4 regions of the Nocardia sp. NPDC050406 genome follow, and region 1 is predicted to be linked to each of the others. Evidence: riboswitches for the same ligand, from Rfam matches in the RefSeq annotation. Region 1 holds a riboswitch; each other region holds the start of a gene.

Region 1 (4,422 bases):
TGACCATGCCGATCAGGATGAAGATCGCCAAAGCGTCGAATTGGTGCGCGCTTTCGCCGGTGAGCACCGAACCTCGGTCGGGCTCCACCACATACAGCCGTTCGGTCGGCGCGAGGTAGGCCCAGGCGATGCCCGCGAGCGCGCTCGCGGCGACCACGGCGGCGAGCACCATGGCGGCGGCCCGGGCCTCGCGCACCAGCACGGTGCTGCGCGGCCCGGACCGCTCGGCCGTGGCGAATGCCGTTGCCACTACCGGTGTTCCAGACTCTTGGAGTCGAGGACCCCGTGCCGCGAACACTTGGCCCACCAGCCGTCCGGGCTCACCTGGACGATCATGCGACGGCCACACCGATCGCAGTAGCGCGGCGGTTCCAAGCCCATGGCGGCGGCCGTCGGGACCGGATTGTCCACGCCCGCCACGATCGGTTTGCCGGTGAACGGGTTGTACAGCGCGGGGCCGCCCGCGGACCCGCCGACCTCGTCCGTGTCCATATCCACGACATTACCCATGCGTGCGCCCACTTCTCGGTATGCGGTTGCCCAATCGATATGCGATGCGCACTACAGGGTTTCGTTGAGGGCCTTGATCGGCATGCTCAACTCGCCCAGCAGATCGAGGTCCGCTTCGGCGGGGCGGCCGAGGGTGGTCAGGTAGTTGCCGACGATGACGGCATTGATACCGCCGAGAATGCCCTGCTTGGCGCCGAGGTCGCCGAGGGTGATCTCGCGACCGCCCGCGAAGCGCAGGATGGTGCGCGGCAGCGCGAGCCGGAAGGCGGCGACGGCGCGCAGCGCGTCGGCGGCGGGCAGCACCTCGAGGTCGCCGAAGGGGGTGCCCGGGCGCGGGTTGAGGAAGTTCAGCGGCACCTCGTCGGGCTCGAGCGCGGCCAGCTGCGCGGCGAATTCGGCGCGCTGCTCCAGGGATTCGCCCATACCGAGAATGCCGCCGCAGCACACCTCCATCCCGGCCTCGCGCACCATGCGCAGGGTGTCCCAGCGCTCCTCCCAGGTGTGCGTGGTGACCACATTGGGGAAGTGCGATTTCGCGGTCTCGAGATTGTGGTTGTAGCGGTGCACGCCCATGGCGGCGAGCTGGTCGACCTGTTCCTGGTCGAGCATGCCGAGCGAGCAGGCGACCTGGATGTCGACCTCGTTGCGAATGGCCTCCACGCCCGCGGCGACCTGCGCCATGAGGCGCGCGTCGGGTCCGCGCACGGCGGCGACGATGCAGAACTCGGTGGCTCCGGTCTTGGCGGTCTGCTTGGCGGCCTCGACCAGGCTCGGAATATCGAGCCAGGCGGCGCGCACCGGGGACTGGAAAAGCCCGGACTGCGAGCAGAAGTGGCAATCCTCGGGGCAGCCGCCGGTCTTGAGCGAGATGATGCCCTCTACCTCGACCTCGGGTCCGCACCACTTCATGCGCACGTCGTGGGCGAGCGCGAGCAGTTCCTCGAGCCGGTCGTCGTCCAGCCGCAGCACCGCGAGGGTCTGTTCCTGGGTGAGGCCGACGCCGCGCTCGAGCACCTGCTCGCGAGCGATGGCCAGAATGTCTTCGCCTACCGTGGTACCGGCATCGGTGGTGACGGCTGCCTGGGTCATTGCGCGCGAATCCCTTCGTCCGGCCGATGTGGCCGAGCAACTTGAACGGTGTTCAGGCTAGGCTAGCAGTCGGAAAAGTGAGCCGGAACACGAAGGGTCGGGTTTTCTGTGCAACTGCACCGCACCGATGTGGTCGATGGGGCCATCGCCATTCTGGATCAGTACGGCCTCGCCGATCTGACCATGCGCCGATTGGCGGGCTCGCTACATGTCCAGCCCGGCGCGCTGTACTGGCACTTCCCCAACAAACAGGCGCTGCTCGGCGCGGTGGCCGACCGCATTCTCGCCCCGATGGACGAACCGGTCGACGGTGACGAATGGTCCGCGCAGATGAGCGAATTGGCGCATCGCCTGCGCACCTGCCTGCTGGCCTATCGCGACGGCGCCGAATTGGTCTCGGCCACCTACGCGTCCCGCCTCACCACCTCCAAAGGCCGTGAGCGCCTGGCGAGTGCGGCCATTCGCGCCGGAATGACCAGGGAGGAAGCCGAACTCGCGGCCTTCACGCTGCTGTACTACGTGCTGGGTCAGACGGTCGACGAGCAGGCGCGCATGCAGATGGATTCGGTGGGCGCGCTCCAGGAGGAGCACTCCCCGCTCTACGACACCCCGGATGCCACCGCCCGCTTCGACTTCGGCCTACAACTGTTCATCAGCGGCGTGCGGCATCTGCTGGGCACCCGGGTGCGCTGAAGCCACTCGCCGCACCGCGCCCAAGGGTTTCCGGGGCGTCCGCCCCGGAGAGTCCCGAGAGCCGGGCAATTCAGACCGCGCGGTAGAGTTCCGCAGCGTCATCGTTGGTGGGTGCGGGAATCCGGTGTGAATCCGGAGCGGTCGCGCCACTGTGATCGTGCCAGCGCACGAGAGTCAGACCCCTCCCCACCGCGCAGAACTCGGAGAGGCCGCGATTTGCCCAAGGAGCTCCATCGATGAGCCGTGCGCGGACATCGATCGCCCTGCCCGTCCTCGGGCTGCTGCTGGCCGCGGCCATGATCGCGGCGACCGGATTCGGGGCCGAGACCATCTCCCCCGGCGCGGTGGTGGAGGTGTTGCGGCACCGGATCGGCGGGCTCGCGCCGAGCGATCTCGGACTCGACACCATCGTCTGGCAGTTGCGCGTGCCGCGCACGCTACTGGCCGCCGTGGTCGGAGCGGGCCTGGCGCTGGCGGGGGCGGCCATGCAGACCCTCGTCCGCAACCCGCTCGCCGACCCCTATCTCCTGGGCGTCTCCTCCGGTGCCGGGGTGGGCGCGGCGGCCGTCATCACCTCCGGATTCTTCGCGGCGGCCGGATTGTGGGCATTGTCGGCGGGCGCGCTCGCGGGCGCGTTGACCGCCGCCGCCGCAGTATTCGCCATCGCGGTCGCCCAGGGCGGGTTGACGCCGCTGCGGCTGGTGTTGACGGGCACGGTGCTCGGTTCCATGTTCGCGGCCCTGAGCAGCTATCTGATCTTCCGCAGCACCGATCCGGCGGCGGCGCAGTCGGTGCTGTTCTGGCTGCTGGGCAGCCTCGCCGGAGCCGATTGGACGCGAATCGCCTTGCCCGCCACCGTGGTAGCGATCTGCGCGCTCACCCTCATGGCGTCGACGAGCTGGCTGGACGCACTGAGCATGGGCGCGGATACCGCCGCCTCCCTCGGAGTTCCCGTGCGGGAGTTGCGCATCGGCCTGTTCGTTCTGCTCGCGGTGCTGGTCGGGGTGCTGGTGGCGGTCTCCGGCGGTATCGGCTTCGTCGGCCTGGTGGTGCCGCATGCCGCCAGGCTGCTGGTCGGCCCGCGCCACCGCGTGCTGTTGCCGGTGTGCGCGCTGTGTGGCGCGCTGTTCCTGGTGTTGGCCGACGCCGCCACCCGAGTCCTGGTGCGGCCCACCGAGATTCCGGTGGGGGTACTCACCGGCCTGATCGGCGCGCCGGTGTTCCTGCTGCTCATGGGCCGCCGCCGCTACCGCTTCGGGGCGGCATGAGCGCCGAGCACGCGGCCGTGCTGGAGGTGCGCAACCTCACCTGCGCCGCCGGGCCGCGCACCGTCCTCACCAACGCGAATTTCACTGTGCTGGCCCGCGAGACGGTCGGCATCGTCGGCCCCAACGGCAGCGGCAAGACCACGTTGCTGCGCACCCTCGCCGGATTGATCCGCCCGGTGCACGGCGAGGTGGTGGTGGATGGCACGGCGCTGCACGGACTTTCGGCGCGACACCGGGCGCGCACCGTCGCGCTGGTGGCCCAGGACGAGCAACCTGCCGCGGATCTGCTCGCGGGCGAGGTCGTCGCGCTGGGTCTGACTCCGTATCTGCCGCCGTGGGGAGCCGGTGGCCCCCGGGAGCGGGAGGCCGTCGAGCAGGCGCTGCGCACCGTCGACCTGGCCGGTTTCGCCGACCGCCCGGTGCACAAGCTCTCCGGCGGCGAACGGCAGCGAGTGTTGTTGGCGCGGGCGCTGGTTCAGCGCACTCCGCTGCTGCTCATGGACGAGCCGACCAATCACCTCGACATCACCCACCAACTGGAACTGCTGGCCCTGGCCCGCGAACTGGATCGCACCGTGCTGCTGAGCCTGCACGATCTCGCCCTCGCCGACCGCTACTGCGACCGGGTGCTGGTCCTGCACGACGGCCGCTCGCATCCCCTCGAAACACCCGAGGTGGCCTTGCGATCCGAGGTGCTCGACCGCGTCTTCGGCGTGCACGCCACCCGCGTCACCCATCCCGACACCGGACTCCCCCACCTGCTCATCACCGCGCGAAAGGCCCACTCGTGAAACACCTTCCCCGACTTCTGGTCGTCGCCGCGCTCGCGGCCGGACTGGCGGCGTGCGGAACCCCCGAGGCC
Region 2 (4,422 bases), 730 kb from region 1:
GACGGCGAACCGGTGTACGAGAACCCCGCCGCGATGAGCCGCATCTGCCTGATCAGCGGCGGCGGTGACACCGTCGAACACAACTGGCCCGAAGACCGTGTCGCCGACGCGCTCACCATGGCCGCGCTGTTTCGGCCGAACTGGTCGGCCGAGTACGCCGACGAACTGGTGGCGAAGTTCGAACTGGCTCCGCGCAAACGGCTTTCGGAGCTCTCCCGCGGGCAGCGCGCACAACTCGGCTGCGTGCTCGGCCTGGCCTCCCGTGCGCCGGTCACCATTTTCGACGAGACCTACCTGGGCATGGACGCACCCGCGCGGCACCTGTTCTACGACGAACTGTTGCGCGACTACGACTCCCACCCGCGCCTGATCATCCTGTCCACGCACCTCATCGACGAGGTCGCGCCACTGTTGGAGGACGTGGTGATCCTGCACAAGGGTCGGCTGCTGGTACACGACGACGCCGAGACCCTGCGCGGGCGCGGCGCCGCCGTGACCGGCCCGGCCGACCGGGTGGATGCCTTCATCGGCGATCGCACCGTCTTGAGCCTGCGGGAACTCGGTGGCACCAAACGCGCCACGGTGCACGGGGAACCGTGGTCGGAGCAATCCGCGCTGGCGGCGGGTGTGACCGTCGAACCCCTTGCGCTGCAAGAACTTTTCGTTCACCTCACCACCAGAGGAGCCCGGTGATGCGACGCTTCGCGGTAACTCGAAACCTGTGGCACTCCAGCGGACTGGTGATCGTCTGGGCCGGGCTGCTGATCGTGTCCCTGCTGGTGACCGTGGCCGTCAGCTTCTTCCGGGACATCACGATCAGTGGCTGGGGCGTCTTCGTCTTCATCAGCCCCTGGTACATGCTCGGCATGGGCGTCTACGTCACGGCGATCTACCTGCCGATGTACATCGCCCACGGCGTCACCCGACGCCAATGCCTCTCGCAGGCACTGCTTTTCGGCCTGCTGTTGGTCACCGTGGGTGCCGCGCTGGTGACCCTCGGCTTCGGAATCGAACGTGCCGTGTATGCGGTGGCGGATTGGCCGCAAGCCCTGGAGGCGGACGCTTCGGCGTTGTACACCTCCGCCGACCAGTACGGATGGATATTCCTGGGCTTCTGGCTGGGTTTCGCCATCTTCCTCGCGGTGGGCGCGGCCATCGCCGCGGCGTTCTACCGTCGGGCCTGGGGCGGTGTGGGCGGGCTGCTGCTCGTCGTCGCCGGACTGATCCTGATCGTGCCCGCCGGAATGGCGAGCGCGACGAACATCCCGACGAAACGCATACTCGAGCAGTGGGCCGATTCGGTGGGCACCGCCGCCATCCTCACCGCCTGCGTCCTCGCCGCCCTCGCGGCGACCGCGGCCACCTGGGCGCTCGTCCGCGATATGCCGATTCGCCTCGGCAGCAGGTGATTCGCGGGGCCGATCCGGGCCCACTGTAGGGTCTGTACCCGGCGTAGGGAACACCGGTGCGAATCCGGGGCTGTCCCGCAACTGTCACCGGGGAGCTATCCACCGATTTCATGGCCACGACCTGCCCAGGTTGGAAGGCCGGTGGGGTGTGTTGATCCGGGAGCCAGGATACCTGCGCCCGCGGTATCGGGATCACACCCACGAGGATGGCAATGAACAACTACACATCGGATCGGCCGGGATTCGGCCGCCGGACGTTCCTGCGCGGCAGTGCGGGGGCGTTCGGCGCTGTCGTGCTGGGCGGGGCCGGAATAATGACGGGCTGCGGCTCCGACAGCGGCAGGGGCGCCGCACAGGGGCCGCCACGATCGGGCGGGCGCTTGCGCACCGTCATCGCGGGGCGGTCGGCGAGCGCCGATGTGCTCGATCCGCATCAGGCCGGTAGTTCGGCGGGCGGCGCGGTGTCGAAGAACGTGTGGGACAAGCTCGTCGCCTACAACAACGATCTGACGCTGCGCTATCGCCTCGCGGAATCGCTCGAGCCCAATGCCGATGGCAGCCAATGGCGTATCCGGCTGCGGCCGGGCGTGGTCTTCAGCGACGGGAGCCCGCTCACCGCGCGCGATGTGCTGTGGAGCTTCGAGCGCATGCTCGACCCGGCCAAGAAGTCGTCCGGCGATCTTTCCGCGGTGGATATGTCGCGTACTCGCGCCGAGGGCGATCTCGACGTGGTGGTCGCCATGAAAACCCCACTGGCGGACTTCGGTTCGGTATTGGCGGGCTGGTACTGCTACATCGTCAAGGACGGCACCGGCGTGATCGACGGGTCGGTGCTGCCCGTCGGCACCGGACCGTTCGCGCTGCAACGCTGGTCACCGGGTGACCGAACCCTGCTGCGGCGCAACGAGAGATACTGGGACGGCGCCGTACTGCTCGACGAGGTCGAGATCATTCAGATCGCCGAGACCGAGGCGCGCGTGAACGCCTTCCTGTCCGGGGAAGCCGATGTGGTGCACGAGATCTCGTACCTACAGGCCCGAAATCTCGCCGGTGATCCGGACACCACCGTGGTGGTGCCACCGGCCGGGCTCATGGGCGCGTTCCAGATGCGCGTGGACATACCGCCTTTCGACGATGCGCGGGTGCGCCAGGCCATGCGGTTGGCGGTGGACCGGCAGGCCATGGTCGATGCGGTGTACTACGGCTACGCCGAGATCGGCAACGACGTCTACGGCAAGGGCGCGCCGTTCTATCACGACGGCCTGCCGCAGCGCTCCTACGATCCGCAACGGGCGCGCGAGCTGCTGCGCGCGGCGGGCAAAGAGAACTTGACGGTGACGCTGCCCACCGCCGACGGCACGCCGGGCATGCTCGAATCGGCGACGCTCTTCGCCGAACAGGCGAAGGCCGCGGGCATCACCATCCAGCTCGAATCGGTTCCGGCCGACACCTACTTCTCGCAGGTCAGCGGTAAAGCGCCGCTGTCCCATATCGGTTGGTGGAACTACAGTCTCGACTATTTCTACGGCCAGACCATGACGAGCGATTCGCCGAGCAATGGCACCGGCTGGCGGCGGCCGGGATGGGATGCCAAGTTCGCGGCGGCGCGCGCGGCCATGGATCCGGCAAGGCGCGCCGCGCTGTATCGCGAACTCCAGCAAGAGCTGTGGGACGAGGGCGGCTACATCCTGCACAGCTTCGCCAAGCGGCCCGACGCGGCCAAGAACCATGTGGGTGGCGTGCGCGACGGCGTGCCCGGCACCGACGACTGGGCGAACTACGCGACTACCTGGCTGGCCGAGCACTGATCCGATCGTGATCGCCTATATCGCTCGGCGCGTGGGCGCCGGGATCGGTGTGCTGTTCGCTGTCGCACTGATGGTTTTCGTACTGTTCGAGGCGCTGGATTCCGATGCGGCCACGGTGATTCTGTCGCGCCAAGGCAGCGGCGATCCGACCCCCGAACAGCTGGCGGCGCTACGCGCGCAACTGGGTCTGGACCGGCCTGCTCCGGTGCGCTTCCTGGAATGGGTGGTCGACTTCGCGCGGGGCGATTTCGGGAACTCCCTGATTTCGGGTCGGCCCGTGCGCGATGTGTTGCTCGATCGGGCCGCCAACAGCGTCACCCTCGCGGTACTGACTGCCGCCCTGCTGATTCCGGTGGCGCTGGCACTCGGCCTCGTGGCGGGTGCGCGGCCTGGTTCCCGGACCGATCGGGTGATCAGCATGAGTGCGCTGGCGGCGGAATCCATGCCCTCCTTCGTTTTCGGGGTGTTGCTGGTGGCCACGGTGTCGCTGTCGCTGCGGCTGCTGCCCGCCGTATCCCTGCTGCCGACCGGGACGAGTGCGTGGAGCCGTCCGGAGATTCTGGTGCTGCCGGTGACGTGCCTGCTGCTCGGCCTGTGCCCGCACCCGGTGCGTATGGTGCGGGCACAGACGACCGAGGTCATGGCCAGCCCGTACATACGGACCATGCGGCTCAACGGGATTGGTGGGCTGCGGTTGATGGTGCGCCATGTCGCGCCGAATGCGGTGTCGGCGTCGATTCACCCGCTGGCGGGATCGGTGGTCGGTCTGATCGGCGGGGTTGCCGTGGTGGAGACGCTGTTCGCGTTTCCGGGTCTGTCACAGGAATTATTGCGCGCCATCGAATCTCGGGACTTTCCGTTCGTGCAGTCGGCGGCCGTACTGTTGGCGGCCGTCGGTATCGGGATCTACCTCGTCGCGGATCTGCTGACGCTGCTGGTGAGTCCCCGGGCACGGCAGGTGGCGATGGGGGAGAACAGATGAAGGGGCGCGGTCGAATTCGTTCGGTCTGGCTGATGGTCGTGGTGGCGGTACTGCTGCTCGTGGTGGTCGGCCCGCTACTCGCGCCGTATGCGCCGACCGCGCCGACCGGTCCGCCGTATCAGGAGCCCTCGGCGCGGCACCTGCTCGGCACCGATGTTGTTGGGCGGGACGTGCTTTCGCGGGTGCTGCACGGTGGTCTGCCGCTGCTGTCGATCGCGGGGTT
Region 3 (4,422 bases), on a different contig from region 1:
TACGCCATGCAGACGCTGCCGGTGGGCACCGCCTACGCCGTCTTCACCGGTATCGGCGCGGTCGGGGCCATCGCGCTCGGTGTGGTGGTGCAGAAGGATCCGCTGAGCGCGGGCCGCATCATGGCATTGTCGCTGATAGTCGGCGGCATCGTGCTTGCCAAGGTGACCACGCCGGAGTGAGCCGCCGCGTGCGGCTCTGACCGGACCGCACTATTCGCTCACTCGAACGGAGTAGGTTCGATCCTCGTAAGACTTCGAATCCTGAAAGGACAGTGATGCCAACACGTACCGCGCGTACCGCCTGGACCGGCGGTCTGCAGGACGGCTCGGGCCAGGTCGAGCTGAGCAGCTCCGGCGTCGGCAAGTACGACGTCTCGTTCCCGAAGCGCTCGGCCGACAATGCCGACGGCACCACCAGCCCGGAAGAGCTGATCGCCGCCGCGCACTCCTCCTGCTACGCCATGGCGCTCTCCAACGAGGTCGCCCAGGCGGGCGGCACCCCGCAGTCCCTGGATGTCACCGCCGACGTGACGCTGGGCCCGGACCCGGCGGGCGGCTTCCGCATCTCGAACATCAAGCTCACGGTGATCGGCCGGGCCACCGGTCTGGACGCCGACGGCTTCCTGGCCGCCGCGAACGCCGCCAAGGCGGGCTGCCCGGTGAGCAAGGCCCTCGCCGGGGTCGACAATATCGAGCTGGACGCCTCGTTCGAATCCTGAGCGCGGCGGGTGCCGAATACGACGGAGGGGCAGTGCCGGTGGTGGCACTGCCCCTCTTCCCGTCTCCGCGCGTATTACGCGGCGGCCGTTTCGATCCGCGGCGACCTGCGTCCCGCGAATTCGGTGAGCGCCGCGAAGGCCAGGCCCAGCCCCAGCCACAGCGTGGTGGTGACGGTCAGCGAACTGACCCGGAACTGCCACAGCAGGCTCGCCGGGAAATCGGACTTCACCTCGTCGATTCCGGGCAGCGCGACGTAGCCCACGGCCACCACCGCCGCGAAGGTCGCGATACCGGCGATCAGGCGTACCGTTTCGAGCTGACCCCGCGACAGCTTGTACACGTACACCGCGAGGCCGACGGCCGCGAATCCGAGCAGCACCACCGCGACCCACAACCAGGTGCGGTCGGCAATGGTCTCCGGGTCGCCCACCGCGGGCGGATTGGCCGGATATTTGAAGAACGGCACCGCGGTGATGGCGAGCCAGCCGCCCGCGGCCAGGCCGAGCGCCAGCTTCGGCCCCGACAGATTCGTATGCCGCCGCGCCACATTCGCGGCCGCGGCGTACAGCGCGCCCAGCGCCAGCCCGGTCAGGCCGAGCGCGAGGAATTCACCGAACTTCTGGCCGGATCGGCTGACGAGAGGTTCTTCCTCCTCGCCGTGCGAATGGCCGCCCTGGGCCGCCTCCTCGATGGCGATGGCCGCTTCGATCTTCGGTTCGCCGATGACGAATCCGACGGTGCCCGCCAGCAGGCCCGCGAGGAGACCGGCCAGCAGGCCGCGCAGGAGCAGCGTCTTGAGCGAACCGCTCAGCTTCTCGGGGGAACCGCTCAGTGGCACGGCACGCCCAGCAGGTGTCGACCGTCGTGCATCAGCTCGTGCATGTACATCCCGCTGCGCGAGATGGCGCCCTGATCGAAGCCGACCAGGTACAGGGTGAGCAGTGCCAGCAGTACGACTCCTGCCGTGACGAGCCACGCGTTGAGCGCGTCGCCGGAACGGCTGGGGGAGTGGACGATTGCCATCGAGTCCTCCTTGGGGAATTCGCGTCCCCGTGAGTTGGGTGCGACGGTGCCGGTGTCTGGCTCTCCGGCACCTTCCCGACTCGGGCTCGGTGCGAGGAATACAGTGGCGCGACCGCCCCGGACTCACACCGGGTTACCGCGTCACCATCGCTTGTTCATTCAAAACTGTCGCATCCCCGCTGGCCAACCGTCAACATGGGGTGTGATCAGGCGTTCTTGGCCGCGACGTCGAGCACGACCTCGAACTCCAGCAGCGATGCGCCGGTGGCGACCGGCTTGCGCGCCTCGCCCGCGTGCGCGGCCCGCGCCGGACCGTCCCGCCAGGCTTCGAAAGAGGCTTCCGAATCCCACTGCGTCACAACGAAGTACCGGTTCTCACCGGCGGTCGGACGGAGCAGCTGGAAACCCAGGAAGCCCGGGGAGTTCTCCACGGCGTGCGCCCGCGCGGCGAAGCGCTTCTCCAGCTCGGGGCCCGCACCCTCGGGAATTTCGATTGCGTTGATCTTCACGACTGCCATGGCCCGAAGGCTACCTGCCGACTGGGCGGTATCGGCTGTGTGACTTCGCACTAGGGTCGGGATGGTGTTGTACGACGAAGGTGGCGGTGGCGCACCGATTCTGCTGCTGCACGGGTTGATGGGCAGCGCTCGGACGTGGCGGCGGCAGCTGGAGTGGCTGCGCGGGTACGGGCATGTGTACACCTTCGACGCGGCGGGGCATGGGCGGCCCGCGCCCGACGAGTTGACGACCGAGGCGTTCATCGCCGATCTGGCCGTGGCGACCGCGCCGATCGTCGAACCCATGGTGGTGATCGGACATTCGATGGGCGGGCTGCACGGGTGGGTGTTCGCGGCGACATATCCGGAACGGGTGCGGGCGCTGGTGGTGGAGGACATCGCCCCCGACTTTCGCGGCCGCACCGCCGCGGACTGGGCGGCCATGATTTCGGCTTGGCCGCAGCCTTTTTCGGACGACACCGCCATGCTGGAGTTCTTCGGCCCGGTCGCCGGTCGCTATTTCATGGACTCGTTCGTCCACGGCCCCGACGGCTATCGCCTGCACGGCTCGGTGGAGACCTTCCGCGATATCTCCGAGGAGTGGGGCGGTCGCGACTTCTGGTCCGAATGGCGCTCGATCCGGGTCCCCGCCCTGCTCCTCGAGGGCGAGCACACCATCACCCCGCCGGGCCAGATGCGGGAGATGGCCGAGGTGCACCCCGACGCCCGGCACGTCGTCGTCCCCGATGCCGGTCATCTCGTGCACGACGATCAGCCCGCCGCCTACCGCGATGAGGTCGAGCGCTTCCTGACCCGCGTCCTTCGGCACTGAACCATTGCGTCCGCCCTTCTGCGGGCGGGTGCCTTCAGTCTCCTCGGCGGCTCGTCGTATGCTCGCCACACAGGCATCCCAGACTGAATGGTGACCAACGATGATCGACTTCGCGATTCCCGCCGAACTCGCCGCCGAACGTGACCGGGTACGGCAGTTCGTCATCGACAAGATCGTGCCGTTCGAGCGCGATCCGCGGCTGACCGCGCACGGCCCGACCGATGAACTGCGGCAGGAGCTGGTCGAGCTGGCCCGGGCCGAGAAGCTGCTGACCGTGCAGGCCCCGGTGGAACTCGGTGGGCGCGGGCTGACGCACATCGAGCAGGCGGTGATCTTCGAGGCGGCCGGTTGGTCCACCCTCGGTCCGGTGGCCATGAACTGCGCCGCCCCCGACGAGGGCAATATGCTCCTGCTCTCCAAGGTCGCCAATCAGGAACAGACCGAGCGCTACCTCCAGCCGGTCGTCGACGGCCACCAGCGCTCGGTCTTCGCCATGACCGAACCCAATGGCGCGGGCTCGGACCCGAACCAGCTGGCCACCGAGGCCACTTTCGACGGCGAGAACTTCACCATCAACGGCGTCAAGTGGCTGATCACCGGCGCCGACGGCGCGAAGACCTGGATCATCATGGCGCGCTTGGCCGCCAACCCGCACCTGCCCGACGGGCCGACGCTGTTCCTCACCGACGGCGACAATCCGGGCATCGTCATCGAGCGGGTCATGAACACCATGGACCGCAATTACGTCGGCGGCCACGCGGTGGTGCGCTTCGACAATCTGGTGCTGCCCAAGGACGCCGTGCTCGGCGAGACCGGACAGGCGCTGCGCTACGCCCAGCTGCGCCTGGCCCCCGCCCGTCTCACGCACTGCATGCGCTGGCTGGGCGCGGCCGAGCGCGCGCAGTCCATCGCCATCGACTACGCCAAGACCCGCACCGCCTTCGGCAAGCCCATCGGCGAACACCAGGGCGTGTCGTTCATGTTGGCGGACAACGAGATCGCGCTGCACCAGTGCCGCCTCACCATCTGGCACGCCTGCTGGCTCATGGACCAAGGCGAGAAGGCGCGCCACGAATCCTCGATCGCCAAGTCCTATGTCTCCGAGGAACTGTTCAAGGTCGCCGACCGCTGCGTGCAGGTGCTCGGCGGCATCGGCATCAGCGACGAGACCGTCGTCGAAATGATCTTCCGCGATATGCGCGCCTTCCGCCTCTACGACGGCCCCACCGAGGTGCACAAGTACGCCATCGGCCGCAAGATCCTGCGCCCCTGATCGCCGCACCGGCACGTTGCCGCGCCGCGCGAAGCCCCAGCCGAAGCGCCGCAACCTCACCCCGCCCGGAGCGCAGC
Region 4 (4,422 bases), on a different contig from region 1:
CGGACGACTGGGCGAAATCGACACGCCGACATTGGTTCTCGGCGGCGACCGGGACGCCTGCTATTCGGTCGAGAACTTCCGGCGCACCGCCGAGGGACTGCCGAACGGCCGCCTGATCGTGTACCCGGGTGCCTCGCACACGGGTGCGGTCAAGGATCCGCGTGCCGTCGCCGACATGCTGAATTTCCTCACCGCCGACTAGGTTTCGCTCGGCCGAGGGCCCGCGGTCACCGCTGACCGCGGGCCCGCCGAACTCAGCGCACGGCGTCCGCGGCCGCCCGCATATTGCGCAGCGACGCCGCCACCTCGACCGGCCCACGGGTCTTCAGACCGCAGTCCGGATTGACCCAGAGCCGTTCGGCTGGAACGGCTTTCAGGGCCGCGCGCAGCGAACCGGCGATCTCGTCGACGCTCGGGACGCGCGGGGAGTGGATGTCGTAGACACCCGGGCCGATCCCCAGCGCGAATCCGGCGGCATTGAGATCGTCGAGGACCTCCATGTGCGAGCGGGCCGCCTCGATCGAGGTGACATCGGCGTCCAGGGCCGCGATGGCGTCGATCACCTCACCGAACTCCGAATAGCACAGGTGCGTGTGGATCTGGGTGGCGTCGGAGACGCCGGAGGTGGCGAGCCGGAACGCCGCCACCGACCAGTCCAGATACTCCTGCTGCTGCTCGCCGCGCAGCGGCAGCAGTTCACGCAGCGCCGGTTCGTCCACCTGGATGATCCGAATACCCGCCGCCTGTAGGTCCACGGTTTCATCGCGGATGGCGAGGGCGACCTGGCGCGCGGAATCCGCCAGCGGCTGGTCGTCGCGCACGAACGACCAGGCCAGGATCGTGACCGGCCCGGTGAGCATGCCCTTGACCGGCTTGTCGGTGAGCGACTGCGCGTACTCGATCCACTCGATGGTCATCGGCTCGGGCCGCGCCACATCGCCGTAGAGAATCGGCGGGCGCACGCAGCGGGTGCCGTAGGACTGCACCCAGCCGTTCGCGGTGGCGGCGAAGCCGTCGAGCTGTTCGGCGAAGTACTGCACCATGTCGTTGCGCTCGGGCTCGCCGTGCACGAGCACGTCGAGGCCCAACTTCTCCTGCAGCGCTATCACTTCGGCGATCTCGGCGCGCATGCGCTCCTGGTATTGGGCGGGGGTGATGTCGCCCTTGCGCAGTGCCGCCCGGTCCCGGCGGATGGCGGGGGTCTGCGGGAAGGAGCCGATGGTGGTGGTCGGTAGCAAGGGGAGGTTCAGCCGATCCCGTTGCAGGGCAGCGCGTTCCGCGGCGGGGGCGCGGCGGGTGGCCTCCGGGCCGAGGGCGGCCAGGCGGGCGCGGACGGTGTCGTCGCGCAACCGGGCGTCGGCGGCCCGGCTCGCCAAAGCCGCACGGGCGACGGCCAATTCGTCGGCGACGCCCTCGGTTCCGGAGTGCACGGCGGTGGCCAGCACCCGCACCTCGGTGACCTTCTCGTCGCCGAAGGCCAGCCACGACCGCAGCGCCGGATCCAGGTCCGGTTCGGCGGTCAGCGAGTACGGCACGTGCAGCAGCGAGCACGAGGTCGAGACCACGAGTGCGCCGGTGCTTCCCAACAACGTGGCGAGGGTGGACAGGGCGTGGTCCGGATCGGTGCGCCAGATATTGCGGCCCTCCACGACTCCGGCCACCACCAGTTTGTCGCGCAGCGCAGCGACGCCGACCACATCGTCCACGGTCGTTCCGGCGGTGAAGTCCAGCGCGATCGCCTCGACCGGCGTGGAGGCCAGCACCGGCAGTGCCGGGCCGGGCCGCCCGAAGTAGGTGGCGACGAGCAGGGCCGGGCGGTCCGGCACCGAGGCCAGTTCCCGATAGGTATTGCCGACCAAGGCCAGCTCGTCGGGTGTGAGATCGGTGACCAGCACCGGTTCATCGATCTGCACCCACTGCGCGCCCACCTCGGCCAACTGCCGCAGCAGGTCGCGGTAGAGGGGCAGCAGGTCGTCGAGTCGCCGCAGCGGATCGACACCGACACCCTTGGCGAGCTTCAGGAAGGTCAGCGGTCCGATCACCACCGGCCTCGCGGGAATATCGAGCTCACGGGCTTCGCGCAGCTCGGCCAGCAATTTCTCCGGATGCAGCGAGAACGCGGTCTCGGCTCCGATCTCCGGCACGAGGTAGTGGTAGTTCGTGTCGAACCACTTGGTCATCTCCAGCGGCGCGACGGTATCGGTGCCGCGCGCCGCCGCGAAATAGCGGTCCAAGGGGTCCTCGATCCCGGCCACGCGCGGCGGCAGTGCGCCGACCATGACGGCGGTGTCGAGCATCTGGTCGTAGTACGAGAAGGTTCCGACCGGAATCGAATCCAATCCGGCGGAGCGCAAGGCGTTCAGCTGCGCCGTTCGCAGCTCCCGCCCGACGGCGTGCAGTGCCTCGGCGTCGATGCGCCCGACCCAATAGGACTCGATGGCGCGCTTGAGTTCCCGGCGCGGCCCGATACGCGGCGTACCGAGCACCGTCGCGGTGAAAGGGGTGGGTGTTGCGGTCACAGGTGTTCTCCAGTGCTCCAGAGCCACTGGCCACCGCCGCGGGTGCGAACAGCCGTGCCGCGTGCACGCCGAAACCAAGGCATGCCGAGTACACGTGCGGTCCGTCGCCCAATCCACGAGGCGGAGGCCGCCGGATACGGCGTATCCGGCACGGTCGGCAGGTCTTCGGACTCGCGGGCTCCGGCCTCATCGGCCGACCTACTGGCCGTCGCTTCCCAGGTGTGCCCAGTGCTCATGACGGCGGTCGTTCCCGTATACCGCTGCGGGACAGTCCCGGATTCTCACCGGGTTCCCTCTCACCGGAGGAACTCACGGGCTGTGAGTATCCGGTTTCGACGCCGACTGGGGGCTCCCGTCCGGCGAACCGACTGCGCCACAGAGCATATCGCCGACCGATAGCCACCGTTCACGAGGCGGGGTCGGAGGGCCCATGTGTCGTCCGCGTGAACACATCTTCGCAATTCAGCCAACCCCCGTTGTGAAGATTCCTGCGAACCGGACATCGTGACCGAAGGCTGTCCGGGGAGCAGGTACCTTAGGCGAATGTTCTCCAAAGTCCTGGTCGCCAACCGCGGCGAGATCGCCATTCGCGCATTCCGCGCGGCATACGAACTCGGCATCGGCACGGTCGCTGTCTTTCCGTACGAGGACCGCAACTCGGTGCACCGGTTGAAGGCGGACGAGGCGTATCAGATCGGCACGCCGGGGCATCCGGTACGGGCGTATCTGTCGATCGAGGAGATCATCACCGCGGCCAAGAGTGCCGGGGTCGACGCTGTCTACCCGGGTTACGGTTTTCTTTCCGAGAATCCGGACCTCGCGTCGGCCTGCGCGGACGAGGGCATCACCTTCATCGGACCGTCCTCGCAGGTGCTGGAGCTGACCGGTAACAAGGCCCGGGCGATCGCCGCCGCGAAGGCCGCCGGACTGCCGGTGCTGAACTCGAGCGAACCCTCCGCCGATGTGGACGCGCTCATGGCGGCGGCCGAGGACATGGAGTTCCCGGTCTTCGTCAAGGCCGTCGCCGGTGGCGGCGGTCGCGGTATGCGCAAGGTGGACGACCGGGGGCAGCTGCGCGAATCCATCGAGGCCGCCGCGCGCGAGGCCGAATCGGCCTTCGGCGATCCGACGGTCTTCCTCGAGCAGGCGGTGGTGAACCCCCGCCATATCGAGGTGCAGATCCTCGCCGACCAGCACGGCAATGTGATCCACCTCTACGAGCGCGACTGCTCGCTGCAGCGGCGGCATCAGAAGGTCATCGAACTCGCGCCCGCCCCGAACCTGGATCCCGCACTGCGCGACCGTATCTGCGCCGATGCCGTGGCCTTCGCCAAGGAGATCGGGTACTCGTGCGCGGGCACCGTGGAGTTCCTGCTCGACGAACGCGGCAAGCACGTGTTCATCGAGATGAACCCGCGAATCCAGGTGGAGCACACGGTGACCGAGGAGATCACCGATGTGGACCTGGTTCAGGCGCAGATGCGCATCGCCGCCGGGGAATCGCTGGAAGACCTTGGGCTGAGCCAGGATTCGATCACCATTCGCGGTGCGGCGCTGCAATGCCGCATCACCACCGAGGATCCGGCCAATGGCTTCCGGCCCGATACCGGACGGATCACCGGCTACCGCTCGCCGGGCGGCGCGGGCGTGCGCCTCGACGGCGGCGCGAATGTCGGGGCCGAGGTCGGGGCCTACTTCGACTCCATGCTGGTGAAGCTCACCTGCCGAGGGCGCGATTTCTCCGTCGCCATCGCACGGGCGCGGCGGGCGGTGGCGGAGTTCCGCATTCGCGGCGTGACGACCAATATCCCGTTCCTGCTGGCCGTGCTCGACGATCCGGACTTCCGGGCGGGCAAGGTCACCACCTCGTTCATCGACGAGCGGCCGCAGCTGCTGACGCTGC

Evidence for each region. A riboswitch is a leader RNA that binds a small molecule or an ion and turns the genes downstream of it on or off. The one in region 1 is predicted to bind cobalamin.
Region 2: another riboswitch for cobalamin. It lies ahead of ACIBH2_RS19035 (ABC transporter substrate-binding protein); the one in region 1 lies ahead of ACIBH2_RS22465 (FecCD family ABC transporter permease).
Region 3: another riboswitch for cobalamin. It lies ahead of ACIBH2_RS27360 (CbtB-domain containing protein); the one in region 1 lies ahead of ACIBH2_RS22465 (FecCD family ABC transporter permease).
Region 4: another riboswitch for cobalamin. It lies ahead of metE (5-methyltetrahydropteroyltriglutamate--homocysteine S-methyltransferase); the one in region 1 lies ahead of ACIBH2_RS22465 (FecCD family ABC transporter permease).

Annotation. Positions count from the first base shown of each region.
Region 1 is NZ_JBITIM010000002.1:1,992,616-1,997,037, reverse strand. It holds gene ACIBH2_RS22485 (DUF2567 domain-containing protein) at 1-250, opposite strand, end outside; gene ACIBH2_RS22480 (hypothetical protein) at 250-492, opposite strand; gene bioB (biotin synthase BioB) at 562-1,599, opposite strand; gene ACIBH2_RS22470 (TetR/AcrR family transcriptional regulator C-terminal domain-containing protein) at 1,708-2,292, shown strand; cobalamin riboswitch at 2,360-2,495, shown strand; gene ACIBH2_RS22465 (FecCD family ABC transporter permease) at 2,529-3,560, shown strand; gene ACIBH2_RS22460 (ABC transporter ATP-binding protein) at 3,557-4,351, shown strand; gene ACIBH2_RS22455 (ABC transporter substrate-binding protein) at 4,348-4,422, shown strand, end outside.
Region 2 is NZ_JBITIM010000002.1:1,264,359-1,268,780, forward strand. It holds gene ACIBH2_RS19025 (ATP-binding cassette domain-containing protein) at 1-693, shown strand, start outside; gene ACIBH2_RS19030 (hypothetical protein) at 693-1,409, shown strand; cobalamin riboswitch at 1,455-1,583, shown strand; gene ACIBH2_RS19035 (ABC transporter substrate-binding protein) at 1,622-3,217, shown strand; gene ACIBH2_RS19040 (ABC transporter permease) at 3,225-4,199, shown strand; partial or broken gene ACIBH2_RS19045 (ATP-binding cassette domain-containing protein) at 4,232-4,422, shown strand, end outside.
Region 3 is NZ_JBITIM010000003.1:861,400-865,821, reverse strand. It holds gene ACIBH2_RS27375 (DMT family transporter) at 1-180, shown strand, start outside; gene ACIBH2_RS27370 (OsmC family peroxiredoxin) at 276-719, shown strand; gene ACIBH2_RS27365 (CbtA family protein) at 794-1,558, opposite strand; gene ACIBH2_RS27360 (CbtB-domain containing protein) at 1,549-1,743, opposite strand; cobalamin riboswitch at 1,771-1,950, opposite strand; gene ACIBH2_RS27355 (antibiotic biosynthesis monooxygenase family protein) at 1,950-2,261, opposite strand; gene ACIBH2_RS27350 (alpha/beta fold hydrolase) at 2,326-3,072, shown strand; gene ACIBH2_RS27345 (acyl-CoA dehydrogenase family protein) at 3,173-4,345, shown strand.
Region 4 is NZ_JBITIM010000001.1:2,087,270-2,091,691, reverse strand. It holds gene ACIBH2_RS09980 (alpha/beta fold hydrolase) at 1-202, shown strand, start outside; gene metE (5-methyltetrahydropteroyltriglutamate--homocysteine S-methyltransferase) at 255-2,519, opposite strand; cobalamin riboswitch at 2,658-2,847, opposite strand; gene ACIBH2_RS09970 (pyruvate carboxylase) at 3,063-4,422, shown strand, end outside.